4 regions of the Viridibacillus sp. FSL E2-0187 genome follow, and region 4 is predicted to be linked to each of the others. Evidence: riboswitches for the same ligand, from Rfam matches in the RefSeq annotation. Region 4 holds a riboswitch; each other region holds the start of a gene.
What was found. A riboswitch is a leader RNA that binds a small molecule or an ion and turns the genes downstream of it on or off. The one in region 4 is predicted to bind cobalamin.
Positions count from the first base shown of each region.

Region 1: linked by a shared signal. The riboswitch ahead of MHH85_RS17380 (ABC transporter substrate-binding protein) and the one ahead of metE (5-methyltetrahydropteroyltriglutamate--homocysteine S-methyltransferase) in region 4 are both predicted to bind cobalamin.
Region 2: linked by a shared signal. The riboswitch ahead of nikA (nickel ABC transporter substrate-binding protein) and the one ahead of metE (5-methyltetrahydropteroyltriglutamate--homocysteine S-methyltransferase) in region 4 are both predicted to bind cobalamin.
Region 3: linked by a shared signal. The riboswitch ahead of MHH85_RS09555 (Ig-like domain-containing protein) and the one ahead of metE (5-methyltetrahydropteroyltriglutamate--homocysteine S-methyltransferase) in region 4 are both predicted to bind cobalamin.

Region 1 is NZ_JBBOVG010000001.1:3,577,238-3,580,555, reverse strand. It holds gene argS (arginine--tRNA ligase) at 1-503, shown strand, start outside; cobalamin riboswitch at 783-972, shown strand; gene MHH85_RS17380 (ABC transporter substrate-binding protein) at 1,101-2,057, shown strand; gene MHH85_RS17375 (FecCD family ABC transporter permease) at 2,066-3,049, shown strand; gene MHH85_RS17370 (adenosylcobinamide amidohydrolase) at 3,052-3,318, shown strand, end outside.
Region 2 is NZ_JBBOVG010000001.1:2,610,366-2,613,683, forward strand. It holds gene nikA (nickel ABC transporter substrate-binding protein) at 1-1,295, opposite strand, end outside; cobalamin riboswitch at 1,449-1,636, opposite strand; gene MHH85_RS12810 (right-handed parallel beta-helix repeat-containing protein) at 1,815-3,044, opposite strand.
Region 3 is NZ_JBBOVG010000001.1:1,974,175-1,977,492, forward strand. It holds gene MHH85_RS09550 (DUF4430 domain-containing protein) at 1-577, opposite strand, end outside; gene MHH85_RS09555 (Ig-like domain-containing protein) at 652-2,472, opposite strand; cobalamin riboswitch at 2,659-2,851, opposite strand; gene MHH85_RS09560 (transcriptional regulator) at 3,012-3,170, opposite strand.
Region 4 is NZ_JBBOVG010000001.1:462,640-465,957, forward strand. It holds gene MHH85_RS02265 (YjfB family protein) at 1-83, shown strand, start outside; gene MHH85_RS02270 (VOC family protein) at 254-676, shown strand; cobalamin riboswitch at 1,079-1,269, shown strand; gene MHH85_RS02275 (hypothetical protein) at 1,297-1,458, shown strand; gene MHH85_RS02280 (hypothetical protein) at 1,525-1,770, shown strand; cobalamin riboswitch at 1,889-2,078, shown strand; gene metE (5-methyltetrahydropteroyltriglutamate--homocysteine S-methyltransferase) at 2,284-3,318, shown strand, end outside.

The DNA of each region.
Region 1 (3,318 bases), 3.1 Mb from region 4:
ACGCGGTTACTTTACGTGAACTTGTTGAAGAGGTTGGCTTAGACGCAGTACGTTACAACTTTGCAATGCGTGCAGGTGATTCACATATGGACTTTGACCTTGACCTAGCTGTTAAGCAATCAAATGAAAACCCAGTTTACTATGCACAGTATGCACATGCTCGTATTTCTTCCATCTTGCGCCAAGCAAAAGAACAAGGCTTTGCAGCATCTGAAGAACATTTAGATCTTCTTAATGCAGAGAAAGAAATTGATGTCTTGAAAAAAGTAGGGGACTTCCCACAAGTTGTTGCGGATGCTGCGAAGAATCGCTCTCCACACCGTATTACTAACTACATTCAAGAACTAGCAGCAACTTTCCACAGCTTCTACAATGCTGAAAAAGTATTAGATGCAGACAACAAAGATCGTTCAGAAGCACGCTTATCTCTAATTACAGCAGTTCGTACTACAATCGCAAACGCACTAAAACTTATTGGTGTATCAGCACCTGAGAAAATGTAATGACAGAAAGACCCTTTTAGCTACTGAGATTGAATAAGTTTGTGAATCTAAGAGGTACTTATAAAAAGACTATTTCGCACTGAATAAGTGTGGAATGGTCTTTTGGTTTTTATAAAGAACAAACGAAAGAAAAAAAATTGCGCTAGTTAAAGCTAAAATAGCTACACTTAATCCATTCATGTCACAATTTGTTATTGCTAATAGTTCCACCAAGCCTAGTAACAACTTGGACAAGTATTTAAATTTCTGTATAATTGTACAGGATATAATAAAAAATTGTATATTGTGAGACATGTTGGTTCTTTACTTTCATTAGGTAAAGAGAAAAGGGAAGTCGGTGAAAATCCGACGCGGTCCCGCCACTGTATGTGTGAGTAAGTCGTAATTTGTCACTAAAGCCTAACGCTTTGGGAAGGCACGGCAAGCTGTGATCACGAGCCAGGAGACCTACCAACATGGAGACCACCAATTAGAACTACGCGGATAGAAATGGTGTCAGTAAAAGTGCATTTTGAGTACAGCTATGTATATATTCACTGTCATCGTATCTCTCGTCGTAAAACGAGAGATTTTTTTATGAACAAGGAGGAAATGTAAATGAAGAAAATATGGCAATTTTGTTTAGTGTTTGTTTTAGCACTAGGTGTATTAGTAGGCTGTGGCCAAACGGAAGATACGAAGAAAAAGGAAAATAGTGAGCCAGCGACAGAGCAACAGGTAGCGGGTTATCCATTAACAGAGACTGATGCACTTGGTAATGATGTGAAATTTACAGAAGCACCAAAGAGCATTATTACTTTGGTACCAAGTAACACAGAAATTCTTTTCGCGTTAGGTTTAGAAAAAGAAATTACTGCTGTATCGGATAATGATGATTATCCTAAAGCGGCAACGAAAAAAGAAAAAATCGGTGGCATGAAATTTGACGCCGAGAAAATTATTAGTTTAAATCCAGACGTTGTTTTCGCACACGAAACACTTCTAGGTACTTCAGAAGCAGGTCTCCAACAATTACGTGACGCAGGATTGAAAGTTTTCGTTGTAAAAAATGCTGGGAATTTTGCTGAAACGTATAAAACAATTGAACAAATAGGCCACATTACTGGTAAAGCAGATGAGGCTAAGAAGATTACTGATGATATGAAAGCAAAAGTAAAAGAAGTACAAGCAAAAGTGAAAGATGTAAAACAAAAATCAGCATTCGTCGAAACATCAGATGAACCTAATATTTACACTGCAGGTAAAGATACATTTATGCAAGAAATGTTTGATCTAGCAAATATAAAAAACGTCACAGCAGATCAAACTGGTTGGTTCCAAATTGATCCTGAAGAAATTGTGAAACGTAATCCAGATACAATTATTGTGAAATACAACCATGTAAAAAATATTGTCGAAAAGGTGAAAAAACGCCAAGGGTTCGATAGTATTACAGCTGTTAAAAATGATGCAGTTGTTCAAGTTGATGCGAACTTAACAAGTCGTACAGGTCCTCGTCTTGCTGAAGGATTAGAGGTCATTGCAAAAGCAGTATATCCAGAGGCTTTTGAGTGAGGAAAACCATTTTAGGGTACACCATAGCCTTTGTGATTTTAATTGTTAGCATTTGGCTAGGTGTATCAATTGGTTCTGTAAAAGTACCAATTAGTACGTTATGGAATACGGCAGCGGATCCAACAGCGACGAATATATTGTGGAAAATACGCATGCCGCGTGTTGTGCTTGCAGGGTTAGTAGGAGCCTCACTGGCCATTGCGGGCGCTGCTTTCCAAGGATTGCTTAAAAATCCTCTCGCCGATCCGTATACGTTAGGAGTGTCATCCGGTGCCTCAGTAGGTGCTGTGGTGACGCTCTTTTTCGGCATTTCGACCCCTATTTTTGGTATATACACATTACCAGCCTTCAGCATGCTAGGGGCCTTATTGGCGATGATGGGTGTACTGGCTTTTGCACGATTAGTTGATCGAACTATGAAAATGGAAACTCTGATTTTAACAGGAATTATCGTTAGTTCATTTTTAGGAGCATTAATTTCATTGTTAATTGCGTTAACAGGTGATGAGTTACGGCAAATCATTGGGTGGCTTATGGGAAGCGTTTCAATGCGTGGATGGCCATATGTCAAGATGGTGTGGCCTTTTGTACTCATCGGATCATTTTTATTATGGTTAAACCGTCGTGAATTAAATGCGATGTTATTTGGAGAAGAACGTGCCAAGTATCTTGGTGTTGACGTGAAGAAAAGCAAAATTCTGATATTAATAGGCGGATCTATGTTAACAGGTGCTGCAGTTGCAGTTTCTGGAACAATTGGCTTTGTAGGACTCGTTGTACCACATATGACACGACTATTATTTGGAGCAGATCACCGTCACTTGTTGCCTTTATCGTTTTTAAATGGAGCATCATTATTAATTGTTTGTGATTTATTTGCTCGTACAATTATTTCTCCAACAGAGTTACCAATAGGTGTCATTACTGCACTTATTGGGGCGCCAGTATTTTCATATATCTTTTTCCGACAAAGAAGAACGAAAGGTGCGTAAGTATGCTTACTGTAGAAAATATTACTGGAGGCTATGACGCCACCAGGCCAATAATTCAAGACGTTTCGTTTAGCGTGAAAAAGGGCGAAATTCTTGGCGTATTAGGACCAAATGGTAGCGGCAAATCCACATTATTAAAAGTGATTAGTGGTATCTTGCCATCAACAACTGGTCAAGTACTTATCGAAGAACAAAATATTAAAGATTTCTCACCGAAGGAATTTGCGCGCAAAATGGCTGTATTACCTCAACTTCATGCCCATGCTTTT
Region 2 (3,318 bases), 2.1 Mb from region 4:
ATATCGTAATTTCCTTGGAATGCCGTTGTCCAGAAAGTATTCGTTTCCTGACTAGTTAACCTAATATCAATTCCTAGTTTTCTATAATCACCTTGGACAAATTCAGCAATCGACTTTTGGATGTTATCCGTACTATTAAATAGGAACTCTAGTTGAAGCTCTTTTCCATCTTTTTCTCTAAACGGTTTACCCTCTACCTTTTTCCACCCTGCTTCATCTAATAACTGTTCTGCTTTCGCAACGTCATAGTCATATGGATTTATATCAATTTTTGTGTATTCCAAAACAGGTGGGAACAAAGTATCTGCCTTTTTTTCCATACCATAAAAAATATTATCGATTACAGCCTGTTTATTGAAAGCATAATTGAGTGCTAATCGCACTTTATGGTCTTTAGTTGCTTCTTTGTTTGTGTTAAATAATAATGTTCTTGTAGCCGTAGGTTCTGATAATTTAGTTTCATATTTCCCCGAATCCTTTAAGAACTGGAAGGAATCCTGACTTATTACGCCATTTCCAAAAATAAAATCGAGTTCGTTTTTCTCAAATGCTAATACTCTAGATTCTCCGTCTGTAATAACTTTAACAACTACCTTATCTACTTTCGGTTTAGTGCCCCAATACCTTTCATTTCTTGTGAAAACTGCAAACTCATTCTTTTTATATTCGCTAAGTACCCATGGACCTGTCCCAATTTGAGATTTAAGTCCATCTTTAAATGTGTCTTGGCTGTCAGGAAAAGCAGCTTCTCCAACAAACCTCAAAGGTCTTATGTATGTTAATTCTTGAAGCGTTGGATAATAAGAATTATGAAGAGTAAGTTTAAATGTATATTCATCCACTGCTTCTGTATTTTTGATTTGGTTGATTAACTCTACCCATTCATGTTGTTTCCGATTATCTAAAATTGTATCGAAGTTTTTCTTAACAATTGCCGCATTAAACTTCGAACCATCAGAAAACTCAACATCCTTTCTTAGATGGAATACATATTCTTTACCATCATTCGAAATATCCCAGCTTTCCGCTAGCCAAGGTTGAATTTCCCCACCCTTCCCGTAGTAAACAAGAGATTCGTATACCATAGCTTGTGAAAAAAACTCATTTGGAAAATATGTATGTGGGTTTAAGTCGCCTATATCTCCAGTCATGGAAAAAGTAACAACTTTTGATTGATCTTTATCAGCAGTATTGTCTTGTTCTTTTGCTTTGTTACTACAACCAGTAATAAAAATCACGAGAATCACTAGTAGAATAGGGAAATTTCTTAGTCTATTATATTTTTTTATAAACATATTTACTCACCTTCATTTTCGGAATTTTCACTATTAAATATACTCAAATACAAAAAAGCATTCCTAACCCAATTAAAAAGGTCAGAAATGCTTATAGTTTCAGAACAAATTTGTCTCCTAGCACTCTAACACCTCCCTATCTCCCGTAGGTTAACAGCATTTTTAGAACAGGCAGGTCTTCTGACTTAGGTTCATCGCCTGCATGCGTCTTCCCGGATATTATCCAGTGACTTATGTGCATGAGGCTCACCCTTACAGCGGCGGGACCATGTCGGATTTTCACCGACTTCCCTTTTAAGTATTCGCTATTAAACAAATACACCTATTCCAATACTATATGTGATTTTTTATGAAAATAATAAAAGTTTTCCTAATATAAAGTATATTCGTTATTACAACTTAAAGCCATATCAATTTTAAGTCTTGTTATTTTTTAACTTCTAAGAATCAATTACTGTCCCAGACCTTTCAGCATAAAAAAGACCTTCTTATTGTTGAAGGTCTCTTCTATCCAGAAAATCACTTTGATGCAAGTTGTAATTTTTCTGTGTTTTTTATGAATTCATTGTAAGTATTGTTAATCCGAATAATTGTTTCAGAAGTATTAACGGCTTTATTTGTTAAAAGTGCTTTTTTGTTAGCTTCATTTAGCTTATTGTACGTAATATCGTATTGTGAGCCTGGACCACTGTTCTTCCAAGCCATAAACTGAATCGTTCTTCCTACTGACTCAAAAGTATTGTTTTTAATAGTTGGGTTGATTGCGCCACTAGCTAAAATTCCACGGGTACTAGCATTTCCATTTGCTACATTCCGGATTAGATTTTTTTCAATAACAGCATTCGTCCAATTCATGACACGAATAGCATCCAAGCGTGTTTTGTCAATTTGATTATTACGAATGATCACTTTATCATGATACATTTTACCTGAATATTTGTGGGTACCAATAGCTCTATCAAGATTCTTAAATTTATTGTTTTCAATTGTTATATTTTGATTTGGCGTTTTATCATACTTGCTCCATTTTTGACTCCACCCTGCTGTTGTTTTATCCGGTGTATCAATATTAATCGCTTCTTTGTTCTTGTTTGCTGATGCTTTGGAATTTGTAAACGTATTTTTTCGTATCACAACATTCTTAGAAGCATCTAGTTCAATAAAATGTCCAGAATACATATTCTTAAATTGGATGTTTTCCACTTTTATATTTTGGTTATGCCCCATGATCAAGGCAATGCTATCTTTCTCGTATTTCATATCAATCGTTACTTTACCTTCTCCTATGAAGGAAATATTCTTTTCACCATTATACTTGCCATATACACCCGATTTATTGGCTTTTGATGGTTTTATGAATTGAAAAATTGATTTTGAAGCTTTAAATTTACTCGTGCCAGTTTTCTGACCTTTGACAATACTTACACCATCATACATTTTTATAGTTACATTTGATGGAACATATAGCGTATTACTAATTGTGTAAGTTCCTTTTTTTAATACTAGCGTTCCGCCACCTTTTTTCTCCAATTTCTCTAGATAGGAACGTAGAACATAATAATGCTTGGTATTACTGTTATATGTAGTGTATTTCAACATCGTTTTATCCACCGGTACTGTTTTTGGTGAAATTGTATAAACGCTCTTTGAGGCAGCTTCTACAGAATTAGGCGTAACCCCTATCCATAAACTCAGCATCAACACAGTAGCCGCCACTAACGCACCCATTCTCTTGAATTGCATAATCATGTTGTAAAATTCTCCTTCTCAAAAATGTAATAATATTTTAGGATATTATCGACAGATTCCCATATACTTACTAACTAAATTTCGTATCACCCTATCACAATACCTAATACTTATTCACTATACATTGTTTTTAAACCGAACTCTACATGGAATGTTACAACTTAATGTAGAATATTATATTCGCATTAAGTTATCATGTTGTTTCTCAACTTGGAAGTGAAATTGAAAAAAAACTGAAACTTTTCTCATTAAAACACAATCTTACTTGAAAAAT
Region 3 (3,318 bases), 1.5 Mb from region 4:
TTAACATATCCCAATGCGTTAGCAAAGTTGCAGCACTAATAGAAATAGTTACATATTCTTTTTTCTTTTCATCTTCTTTATTAGGCTTACTTGGCTTTTGAGCGACGTTATTATTTTCTGGTTTTTTAACCTTGTCGGGCTTTTGGTCTTTTTCTGGTGTTTTATCTTTAGATTGTGCTGGACTTTTATCTGGCTTTTCTTTATTTGAACTAGTCGAAGTATCTTTACTAGGTGTTTTCGAAGTTGATGTTGACTCAGTTTTAGGTTTGCTAGTTGGGTTCTCTTTTTTTGACGTTACCTCTGCTTCATTTTTTAGTTCTTTTTGCTTTGTTTCGCTCTTTTCCTCTTCTTCGTTATCTGGCTTTTTAGCCTCTATTGTAGAATCCTTTTCTATTTCTTCCTTTGTTGATACATCACCGTTATCTCCTTTAACGATTATCTTAGTCTCACTTGCTCCCTTAACACTCTGCTCTTGTTCAGTCTGATTATTATATTCTTCAACAGATTGAATCTTACAGCCAGTGATAATAACCAATGAGAAGATCATCATTAGCCATAATGGTATTAATTTTTTCATTTATCGCACCTCTTCTTATAGATGGGAATAGGGTGCTGGAGATTAACTCCAACACCCTTCCTAATTCTTTCAAATTATTTCGTTTTAACTGTTACTTTTGTAGCATTACTTTTGTTGCCGGCTTTGTCTTTGGCATAGACTGTTAATTTCGAATTAGCCTTTTGATTTTTAATTTTCACAGTGAATTGACCTTTACTATTTACAGTGCCTTTACCGATAGACGTCTTGCCTTTTAATACATATACCTTTGCACCTTTTTCAGCAGTACCAGTCACTTTAGTAGTTGATTTTGTTACTTTTTTAACTGAAGGGGCTTTAGGAGCCGTTTTATCTACTACAGTTAATGTGTATGCTTTACTCTTATTTTTAGCAGCATCTGTAACATAAATTTTCAATGTTGAATTCGCTTTTTGTTTTTTGATTGTTAGAGAATATGTGCCTTTCGCAGAAGCAGTTGTTGATGCTAGTAACTTAGAGCCGTTATAAATTGTAACTTTCGCACCAGATTCTGCTTTGCCTTTAACAATAGTTGTTTGATCACTAACTATGTTAGCTGTTGCTAGTAATGGTGCTGTAATGTCTTTAACAACTATCGAGGCATTGTTACTTCTTACACCATCAGCATTTTCTGCGATTGCAATAATATTGCTTCCAGCCGCTTGTTTTTTAATTGTTACTGAGAAATTCCCTTTAGTATCAGCTTTAGCTTTATTTAATAAATTATTGTTATTGTAAATATAAACTGTAGCATTTGCAGTAGCTTTTCCTTTAACAACAGTTGCGCTATCACCAACAGACTCCACTACCGGTGCAGCAATATCTACTGCGTAGAATTTAATAGATTCTGCAGCATCTGACATATCATAAATACGGTTTTTGTCGTTTTCTAGACGATTATATGCAGCAAGTGCACGTAATCCTTGATCTGAAGACATTAAGTTTGGAATTTTAAGTGATAAACCACTCTTTAACCCACCCGTAGCACTATCTACAAAATTTACTAGGTTAGAAACAGCCCAGTTACCATCACCTTTAATGAAACGTGGATCCGTCTTTGGATTTGTTTGATTAGAAGTTAAATTGATGATGAATTGAGATACCGTTTCAGGACTGTCACCTTTTGCCCACTCTGAGTAGAAGCCGCCTTGTTCACCTAGTTCTTTACCTAAATAATCATTTGCTTTTTCAACTGCTGCTTTTACTTTGTCATCCTTTGTATAAGGTGCTAAAGCAGTAGCCGTCATTGACGTTGAATCTTTATCAGACCCATAATCTAGAGACCATGCAAATGATCCATCTTCAAATTGATCTTTTACTAAATCATTTACCAATTTCGTTCTTGTAATCTCAGCGTATTTCGCTTCATTTGATAAATCATAATTTTTCGTATCAATAGCGTTTAAGAAATGAAATTTATTCCCATTAGTTAATTTTTTCGCTTCTTCAGTAGCCAAATATGTATCATACATAGATTTAACTAAATCATAACCTCCCACATTACGTGGATCTTTGTTGATTGCTGTTAATGCAATAATGACTTTTGAATATTTACCAACGTCTTCAGAAATTTTACCATCTTTACTTTTAACCTCTTTAACAAGGTTGTTATAGTAAGTTTCATAGTATTTAGATGGAACTGGTACGCTAGCACGAGCGAAATCTGTTACATAGTCTTCATCACCAAATGACGGGTTAGGCACTTGTTGTAGTAAAAATGCCGCTGTTGAATTTAGAACGTTTTTATAACTGACATCTTTCGCTGGTACTTGAACTGTCGCTGAAGTATTTTCTGCAGCGTTTACTGTTGACAATTGTCCCGGTAGTTGTGAAAAGGCTAATAAACTTGCCATGCCGATTGGTGCTACCCATTTTCTTACCCATTTACTTGTGTACATGTTGAAATCCCCCATATCTTTTTGTGAATTATTTGTAGTTTTTGCTTCAAAAGGATGAACATATATATAAGGGCAAAAAAATATCCCTTTACGCAATGTAAAGAGAATTTGGACGGCGAAATGCCAAAAAAATGTACAGTTATATACAAAAAGGCCTTCGATGCTCCAAATCTCCCCCTCGAAGATTGAAACTACATTATAAAAGCAGGTCTCCTGGCTTGTGTATCTATTTACTCTTGTTCCTTCCCAGCGCATTAAACATGCACCAGTGGTTCGCAACAATTTCATCCACACTTACAGTAGCGGGGCTGCATCGGATTTACACCGATTTCCCTTTTAGCTTATGATGAACATAAGCACTCTTATAAGAAATATTTAATTGTCTATTAATCTAAAGTATTTCATAAAAGTTTTAGATTGTAAATTAGATTTTTGTATTGTAATAAAATTCAGACTTTTTTCTCTTAATTTAACAGAAACATGACAAAACCCTACCTGTTTTGAGCAACGGGTAGGGTTTTTATAAAATTGCTATGGCATCAGACTTCGTAATCATCGCTTCCCTTCGTATGTTGATTGAATGCGTTTAACTGTTCTACTGTTAAGTTTTTCACATAAAGATAAAAATTCATTGACTCCATACCATAATTTTCACAAGCAAGACAATACGTTTCATAACCTTCTCTATACATTTCCATGTGAAACCTCCTGTTATATAACAAATTTATTATTTTTTATTAATATATAACAGTTTGAGTTATCTGTCAATTATTCTAACGAAAATTTTTATCCTATTTTTCCATATAAAAAACACCAAACTTTGTAATTGAAAGTTTGGTGTTTTTT
Region 4 (3,318 bases):
CTGTACAGTTATTAGAAGCAATGCCAGAGCCTGCTCAAGCGGCTCATCCTTATAAAGGGGCAACTATTGACATTCAAGTTTGATTTACTTAAGCCGCGGACTCCAACTTTGTAGTGCGTGGTTTTTTAATGGGTTGAAAAAGTTCAAACAACGAGTCATAAAATTGAAAAATTTGACTACTATATGTTGGAAATATAAAATTAGAAAGTAATTATGTTTGAAACAATATGAAGTGAAAAGAGGAGTGTGCTAAATGGCTATTAATGTGTATCTTAATTTTAATGGGAATTGTCGCGAAGCAGCGGAGTTTTATGCAGAGGTTTTTAACACAGAGAAACCAGAAATTATGACTTTTGGTGATGCGCCACAAAACCCTGAATATACTCTACCAGAGGAGGCAAAAGATTTAGTCATGCATACTCGACTAAACATTCTTGGAAGTAATGTTATGTTTTCTGATGTTTTCCCTGGTTCTCCTTTTATATTAGGGAATAATGTTAGCCTAGCCGTTGTTAGTGACAATGAAGAACAACTTAAATCTGCTTTTGAAGCACTAAAAGTTGGCGGAAAAGTTGCTATGGAGCTACAAGAAACATTTTGGAGCAAATGCTATGGAAGTTTAAAGGACAAGTTTGGTATCGAATGGCAAATTAGCTATGAGGCTGAAGAAGCTTAATATATTTGGTGTTGGATATCAACTTTTCGCAGTATCAAAGCTTTAGTAAGATGAATGAAAAATATTGTATAAACAACAGCAACTGTTTGAATTTTAGAACAGTTGCTAGTTCTTAATAAAATATAATTTGGCACATTAATATAGTTTGTCTAAATAATATCAACTTTTTTGAAATAGTAGTTGAATATAAAGTCCCTCCTTTTCATACACCCCATTGAATAATTCATTTATATCTATAAAAAGAACCTTACTCGTTGCTATTAGTAGACAGAAATACTAATATTCTATCGAAAAATTACTTCAATAATTTTTATTTGTATTCAATGTAAATCCTTTTTTATATTACTTGCAAATAATATTATGAATATTTGCATTACACTATGGTAAGATGGTGATACAACTGAATAACGTGTAGAATTGGGTGCACTATTTACAATAAATAGCTGCTTAAAAGGGAAATCGGTTAGAATCCGATGCTGTCCCGCAACTGTATGTAGGAGCAAACTTTTAAATCCACTGTTAGAACTGTAATGGGAAGGAAAAAGTGAGTGATGATGACAAGCCAGGAGACCTGCCTAGTTTAGTACACACCAAAACCCTACGTGGATAGGAGGTGTTATGTGATAATGAATAGAAACCCTATTTATATGATCACTGTACGACAGCGTATTAGAGAAAGCGTTTGGACTAATGAGGATTTAGAAGTGATAAAAACTTCTGTTTCTAAATATAGAAACGTTTATTCTAGTACGTATTGTCGCAACAGGGAACATATTAATTAATCATAAAAACATCTTTTATTAATTGATAAAAGGTGTTTTTTTAATGAAGAGATAAGGGGAATATGAATGAATATTGAAGAGTTTAAATTACAGTTAAAATCGATGGTGATGCTTTCACAAGTTACAGATACAGTTTGTACTTTATTGCAGGCGAAAAACATGATTGAAAGCTCCATTGAAAATAGTGGAATTGAAAATATTGAAGAAGAATTAGGTAAACTAGAAAAGGCATATTCAAGTGTGTATAACGAACTGGTATATTACTCAAATGATTTGATTGAAGTTAGTATTGAAGAAGAGATGAAAGTGTAACTGATATTTATACTGATAACCAAATTTAACGGTTTGGTAATCATAAAAATATAAATATTGTTAAATTTAGAATATACTGAACAAATTAAAGTTTGTGTGTTATAGTAAGTGAACAATTAAATATCGTGTAGGCTAAGGTGCGCTATTTTAAATTGATAGTCGCTTAAAAGGGAAATCGGTTAGAATCCGATGCTGTCCCGCAACTGTATGTAGGAGCAAACTTTTAAATCCACTGTTAGATTTGTAATGGGAAGGAAAAGTAAGCGATGATGACAAGCCAGGAGACCTGCCTTAGTTTAGTACACACCAAAAAACCTACGCGGATAGGGGGTGTTAGAGAGATTTTTTCAAGGATTATTATATCCTAGTACGATAAGCGAATTTGAAAGGGAATAGTGTGTCTTCTTTTATTATTCCTGATTTTTTTCGGTATTTACTATTTTAAAAATCATCAACCACCTTTTAATGTTTTTCATTAGATGGTGGTTTTTTATTGAATTGGGGGATGGAAAGATGAAAAGTACAGTTATTGGATATCCATATATCGGGCCAAATCGTGAATGGAAAAAAACTATCGAAGCTTTTTGGTCAAAAGAAATAAGTGAACAACAATTCGAAGTACAGATGAAAGAGTATAGATTAGCAAATATTCAAGTTCAGCTAGATGCAAAGATTGACATAGTAACCGTAGGTGATTTTACATACTACGATCGCATGTTAGATTTAGCAGCAATGTTTGGAATTATTCCCGCACGTTATAAATGGAATTCAGATTTAGTATCTCTAGAAACTTACTACGCGATGGCACGTGGAAATCAATCTGCTCCTGCAAGTGAAATGACAAAGTGGTTTAATACGAATTATCACTATATTGTACCTGAGTATGAAGGACAAACTTTAAAATTATTGGACAATAAACCATTGCGCTATTATTTAGAAGCGAAGGAAAACTTTAATGCAGAGCTAAAGCCTACCATCATAGGCCCAGGGACATTTTATTTTTTAACAAAAGAAGTTGCTACGCTGAATAAGCCGTCATATTTACTTCAGTTAATCAATGTCTATAGTCAACTGTTGAGTGATCTTTCTGCAGCCGGTGCAAAATGGATTCAAATAGAAGAACCAATTCTATCAACTTCTTTATCTAAGGAAGATATGAAAATAATCTCAGAAATATATGAACAACTAAACCCTGATAATTACTCCAGCAATTTGCTATTACAAACATATTTTGAGTCAGCAGAATGGTATGAAGAATTGATTAAATTACCTGTAGCAGGCATCGGGCTAGACTTTGTACATGGTCTAGAAGAGAATATTTCTAATATCAAAAAATTTGGATTTCCAAATGATAAAGTTCTAGCAGCGGGTATTATTAATGGTCGTGACATTTGGATTACTCCTTTACAACAATCATTTAAATTGCTAATTGAATTAGAAAGTTTAGTTTCCCCCAATCATCTGTGGATTCAGCCGTCATGTAGCCTAATGCATGTGCCAGTAAGTCTAACAGCAGAAACGAAATTACCAAAAGAGCTATATGAAAAC